DNA from 2 places in the Pseudomonas sp. ASL7 genome. Region 2 is predicted to be linked to the other one. Evidence: predicted binding sites of a transcription regulator. Region 2 holds the regulator's gene; the other holds the start of a gene.
The links. Region 2 encodes FliA, which starts transcription of late flagellar genes. Its sites were predicted from a motif close to CTAAAGTTTNNNNNNNNNNNGCCGNTAA; they were not measured.
Positions count from the first base shown of each region.

Region 1 (3,209 bases), 910 kb from region 2:
CACCGTCACTCAGTTTGTCTCGTGCCTTGAGCGCGCCTGGCACGCCGGCGTCTCCAGTTTCGAAGGGCGGGAAACCTGTAACGATTTTTCCGTGGGCATCGAGCTTGAAGGCACGGATGATCTACCGTTCACTGACGCGCAGTATCGAGCGTTGACAGCCTTGACCCGGCAGTTGCAAAGCGCTTTCCCGGCCATCACCGCACAGCGTATTTGCGGGCATAGTGACATTGCACCTGGGCGCAAAACAGATCCGGGACCGGCGTTCGACTGGGCACGCTATCGTGCCGCCCTGGCAAAAGAGGAACAACAATGAGTTTTCTTGTGCTGCTGTTGGCCGTCTGGATCGAGAAGTTCTCGGCGCTGCGCCATCGGGTTCAACGTGATAGTGGTTGGGTACACGAGTTGAACAAGCTTGAGTCCAGCCCACGCCTGGCGAAAAGCCCGTGGCTGGTCCTGATGGTGCTGGTGTTGTTGCCGGTGGCGCTGCTGGGTTTAGTACTGGTGGTGCTGGAGCCGGTGGCCTACGGTCTGCTGGTATTGCCGCTGCACTTGCTGGTGGTGATTTACAGTTTGGGGCGCGGTGATCTTTTGGCCGGCCTGGGGCCCTTTCGTGATGCCTGGCGCCGGGAAGACCTGCAAGCTGCCGCCCATGTTGCGCAACGCGACGTGGGTATTTGCGCCGACGATGGCGAGCAATTGCTGGAGCGGGTCGAAGGGCATCTGTTGTGGGAGGCCTATCAAAGCTTTTTCGCGGTGATTTTCTGGTACTTCCTGCTGGGGCCGGTCGCGGCATTGAGTTATCGACTGCTGGCCCTGGCCGAAGAGCACGGGCAGAACCCCGCCGTGGTCGAGCGTGCCGCAAAGCTGCGTCACGCGTTCGATTGGGTGCCGGTGCGCCTGCTGGCAGCGAGTTTTGCGCTAGTGGGCAACTTTGTTGCGGTCGGCCGGGTGATGTTGCACGAACTGCTTAACTGGAACATCAGCGCCGCCCAATTGATCGAAAAGGTCGGGATGGTGGCCGGTGAAATCCCGGCGCCGGTGGTCGGGCCTGACGGCATCAACAACCTGGACCGGATCTGGGAACTGCTGCTGCGAGCCGCAGTGCTCTGGTACGCCGGGTTCGCATTGTGGACGGTCCTTCCCTAAACCCACCGACCCCGGCGCTGCCTGCGTCCGCCTGCCTGTAGGAGCGAGCTTGCTCGCGAAATACGTTAACGATAACGCGTTCATGTTGGATAAACGTGTCGCTCTCAGGTCTTTCGCGAGCAAGCTCGCTCCTACAGGCAGCCGAACGCAGGTTACGCCAGCTGCTACAAGGCCGTGTTCGCTCTTCCGTTTACCTTAAGTTACAAAACCTCCTGCCGATTTAAGTTATACAGAGATAGCGCCGAATAGTGGCTTTCTGCTGTCGACCTGCGCCTGCCAATAAAAATAAGAAATCGAAGGGGACCTCCAGTGAAGAGCTTGCTCTATCCCGCCGTTGCGCTAATGAATCGCCTGAGCTTTGGTATGAAGTTCAGCCTGATCAGCGTGCTGTTCCTTGTGCCGATGCTGGTGACCAATTTCTATCTGGTACGCGATTCCTATCGCGAATTCCAGGGCACCCAAATCGAATTGCAGAGCCTGGATCTCCTGGGTAGCAGCCTGACGTTACGGCGCGATCTGGAAACCTTGAATAACCTGGTGCAGATCAATGTCACCCTCGGTCAGTCTGGCAAGGCTGGCAATATCGAGTCGCAGATCAGCACTTTGGGGCAAAGCGTGCTGAGCCGTTTGCAAGGGCTGACGGCGATGACCAAGGATCCGGAGCAGATCGCTGTTTTCAATGCCAAGCGTGATGAGATGATCGCCGCGCTCAAGGCCCTGCAAGTGGAAAGCTCCCTGCAAAGCAAAACCGGAATGATTGGCAAGTTGCTCGGTAATGCGCAGATTTTCAACCAGATCATCGCCAGTCAGGCGGGCGTGAGTCGTGACACTCAGAGCGACATGCGTCAGCTGAGCGAACTCATCACCAATATGACCCCACGGGTTACCCAAATACTGGGCGAAGGCCGGGCGATGGGGTCTTTTTCGTTGGGGCAGGGCTTTCTCAACTCGGCATCGAGTACCCGCTTCGATGAACTGTTGGCACAGATCGAAAAGCTACAGGGCGAATACGGGCTGAAACTGCAGGATGCATTGGATTCAAGCAAAGCGGCACGCGAAGCCCTGGCCGCTCAGGCCGATAACAGCAAGGCATCGATGAAGAAGGCCAGCGAACTGTTCGAAGAAAAGGTGGTGATGGCTGACACGCTCGATACGCCATGGCAGGGTTTTTACGATCAGGTCACAGGCCTGATGGACCGGACCTACCAACTCAATGAAGCCACACTGAAGTTTCTCGGCACGCAGTTGCAGCAGCGGCTGGAGCAGAATCGCACGCACATGATTTTGCAGGCCGTGGCGCTCTCGGTGGTGTTTGTGTTGATCTTTTACCTTTATGGCGGTTTCTACGCCTCGACCCGCACCACCCTGAAGCGTCTTGGCGCAATGATGGACAAGGTGGCCGCCGGCGACATGACGGTGACCTTCAACGCCAATAGCCGCGATGAACTGGGCGAACTGGGCGAAGTGTTCAATGGCACGGTGAAGAAAATCCATGACCTGATCGAGCGAGTGGGGCAGACCGTCAGCGAGGTCGAACGCCAGGCCGGGCAGGTGGAAAACGTTTCCGCGCAGAGCAATCAGGCCGTGGCGGGGCAGCGCTCCCAGATCGAGCAGGTGGCGACAGCCATGAACCAAATGTCGGCCACCTCCCTTGAGGTGGCGCGCAGTGCCGCCGCCGCGGTCAACAGTGCCCACAGCGTTAACGACGAGACCATCAACGGTCGCGGGCTGGTGGAGTCGCAGCAGGGCAGCATTGCTGCACTTGCCAGTGAAATCGATCAGTCGGTGTTGGTGATCAATCAGCTGGCCAGCGACAGCCAGTCCATCAGTCGTGTGCTTGAGGTGATCAAGAGCATCGCCGAACAGACCAACCTGCTGGCCCTAAACGCGGCCATCGAAGCGGCGCGAGCGGGCGAGCAAGGGCGTGGTTTTGCCGTGGTGGCGGACGAGGTCCGGACCCTGGCCAAGCGGACCCAGCAATCCACCGAAGAAATCGAGCAGATGATCGCCAAGCTTCATGGCGGTGTCGGTGCAGCGGTGAAGGCGATGGGTATCAGCCATCA
Region 1 is NZ_CM155279.1:5,584,867-5,588,075, forward strand. Features, by position in the region: gene ampD (1,6-anhydro-N-acetylmuramyl-L-alanine amidase AmpD) at 1-313, shown strand, start outside; gene ampE (regulatory signaling modulator protein AmpE) at 310-1,146, shown strand; gene AC1MDT_RS25790 (methyl-accepting chemotaxis protein) at 1,456-3,209, shown strand, end outside.
Region 1: the regulator FliA is predicted to act here: its motif matches at 1,341-1,368, upstream of AC1MDT_RS25790 (methyl-accepting chemotaxis protein).

Region 2 (3,209 bases):
TCAAGGCCTGGGCTTCTTCGCTCAGGCTGTTGACCAGCGGCGTGGCGTTTTCCACCAGATCCATGGTGCGGTTGGCCGCCGCCTCGGTCAGCTTGACCACGTAGCCCAGACGCTCCGTGGCATCAGTGATCTGCGAGACTTCCTCGGCTTGCGGCATGGTCGGGTCAATCTGGAAATTGACGATCGCGCTATGCAGCTCCCGGGTGAGCTTGCCCACTTCCTGATACAGGCCGCGGTCACGGGTCTGATTGAGCTCATGGATCAATTGCACAGCGTCGCCGAATTTGCCTTTTTCAAGGCTCTCGACCAATTCGACCGCGTGTTTTTTCAGGGTCGATTCAAAATCGCCCAGTGAAGATTCTTTATGCTCCATAGCTCCCCCGTGGCGCAGTCCATCAACCGATGCGTTCGAAAATCTTCTCGATTTTTTCTTTCAACGCCTGGGCCGTGAAGGGTTTGACCACATAGCCGTTAACGCCGGCCTGGGCCGCTTCGATGATCTGCTCGCGCTTGGCTTCAGCGGTAACCATCAGCACCGGCAGGTGCTTGAGCTTTTCATCGGCGCGCACGTGGCGCAGCAGATCGATACCGGTCATGCCAGGCATGTTCCAGTCCGTTACCAGAAAGTCGATGCTCCCGCTGTTAAGAACCGGAATGGCAGTGGTGCCATCGTCGGCCTCGACCGTGTTGGTGAACCCAAGGTCACGCAACAGGTTTTTAATGATCCGCCGCATCGTTGAGAAGTCATCAACGATGAGGATTTTCATGTTCTTGTCCAATTCGACCTCCAAGCAGTCTTAAACGCGCCCAGCACCTGGACGCGCCATTTCAATCAATCTGGCAAAGCACTCAATGACTGTCTGGAGCACAACAGATCGAGACCGGCGCAGTTCAACACCACACCAGCCACGTTCGCAGTGTCCCCACACTGCCTTCAGCGCGCTCGCCACTCCCCCAAACGCCCCCGTAAACGGGCCGCGCACTGGCTATGTAACTGGCTGACCCGCGATTCACTGACCCCCAGGACCTCACCGATTTCCTTCAGATTCAGCTCTTCGTCGTAGTACAGCGCCAACACCAGTCGCTCACGCTCCGGCAAATTGGCAATCGCGTCCGCCAGCGCCGCCTGGAAGCGTTCATCTTCCAGATCGCGTGACGGCTCGAGATGAGCACTTGCGCCATCCTCGTGCAGCCCTTCGTGTTCGCCGTCCTGCAACAGATCGTCGAAACTGAATAAGCGGCTACCCAGGGTGTCGTTCAAAATCCCGTAATAATCGTCGAGACTCAATTGGAGTTCGGCCGCAACTTCGTGATCTTTAGCGTCACGACCGGTTTTAGCTTCAATCGAGCGAATTGCGTCGCTGACCATCCGGGTATTGCGGTGGACCGAACGTGGCGCCCAATCCCCCTTGCGGACTTCATCGAGCATTGCGCCGCGGATTCGAATGCCCGCGTACGTCTCGAAACTCGCGCCTTTGCTGGGGTCGTATTTGTTCGATACTTCCAGCAGACCGATCATCCCGGCCTGGATCAGGTCTTCGACCTGGACACTGGCCGGCAGACGGGCCAGCAAGTGGTAAGCAATGCGTTTAACCAGTGGCGCGTAACGCTCGATCAGCTCGTACTGCGCGTCACGTGCCGACTTCTTGTAGAAGTTGTAACCGCTGGCTGTCATAGAACCGGTCCTGCCGTTTGTTGCACGAGGCGCTCGACAAAAAACTCCAGATGCCCGCGGGGATTGGCAGGCAGCGGCCACGTATCAACCTTCTGCGCAATGGCCTTGAACGCCAGAGAGCACTTGGAACGCGGGAACGCCTCATAGACGGCACGTTGCTTCTGTACGGCCTTGCGCACGCTTTCGTCGTATGGCACTGCACCGACGTATTGTAAGGCGACGTCGAGGAAGCGATCCGTGACCTTGGTCAACTTGGCGAACAGATTGCGACCTTCCTGCGGGCTCTGGGCCATGTTGGCCAGGACGCGGAAGCGGTTCATGCCGTAATCGCGGTTAAGCAGTTTGATCAGTGCATAGGCGTCCGTGATCGAAGTCGGTTCATCGCACACCACCAGCAGGACTTCCTGCGCGGCGCGGACGAAACTGACCACCGAATCACCAATGCCCGCGGCCGTGTCGATCACCAATACGTCGAGGTTGTCGCCGATATCGCTGAACGCCTGGATCAGGCCGGCGTGTTGAGCCGGGCTCAGATGAACCATGCTCTGGGTGCCGGACGCAGCCGGGACGATGCGGATGCCGCCAGGGCCCTGCAACAGAACGTCGCGCAGCTCACATCGGCCTTCGATCACGTCGGCCAGGGTGCGTTTGGGTGTCAGTCCCAGCAGGACGTCGACGTTCGCCAAACCCAGGTCGGCGTCCAACAGCATGACGCGACGGCCGAGTTCAGCCAGGGCCAGTGACAAATTCACTGACACGTTAGTCTTGCCGACGCCACCTTTGCCGCCGGTCACCGCGATCACCTGTACGGGATGCATGCTGCCCATGTTATTTCTTTACCTTGTCTTGCATAGACGGAGGCCACATTACTGGCTGCGCGTTCACAGATGGAACAATGCATGGCAGACCATCGATGTAGGTATAAAAACTGTTCATTACTACCTCAGCCGACCTGTTTGGTCGGGCTGTGGTAAATATCAGCGAACATGTCAGCCATGGCTTCTTCGCTGGGTTCTTCCTGCATTTGCACACTCACGGCGCGACTGACCAACTGATGACGGCGCGGCAGATGCAAATCATCCGGGATCCGTGGGCCATCGGTCAGGTACGCCACCGGCAATTCATGACTGATGGCCAGGCTCAACACCTCGCCCAGACTTGCCGTTTCATCCAGTTTAGTCAGGATGCACCCGGCCAGCCCGCAGCGCTTGTAACTGTGATAAGCGGCCGTTAGAACCTGTTTCTGGCTGGTGGTTGCCAGAACCAGGTAATTTTTCGATTTGATGCCACGACCCGCGAGGCTTTCGAGCTGCATGCGCAGTGCCGGGTCGCTGGCCTGAAGGCCGGCGGTATCGATCAGCACCACGCGCTTGCGCAGCAATGGATCCAGCGCCTGAACCAGCGACTGGCCCGGGTCGACGTGTGTCACCGACACATTGAGGATCCGGCCGAGGGTCTTGAGCTGTTCCTGAGCACCGATACGGTAGCTGTCCATGCTCACCAGTGCGATGTTTTGCGCGCCGTACTTGAGCAC
Region 2 is NZ_CM155279.1:163,898-167,106, reverse strand. Features, by position in the region: gene AC1MDT_RS00775 (protein phosphatase CheZ) at 1-373, opposite strand, end outside; gene AC1MDT_RS00770 (chemotaxis response regulator CheY) at 396-767, opposite strand; gene fliA (RNA polymerase sigma factor FliA) at 935-1,675, opposite strand; gene fleN (flagellar synthesis regulator FleN) at 1,672-2,502, opposite strand; gene flhF (flagellar biosynthesis GTPase FlhF) at 2,619-3,209, opposite strand, start outside.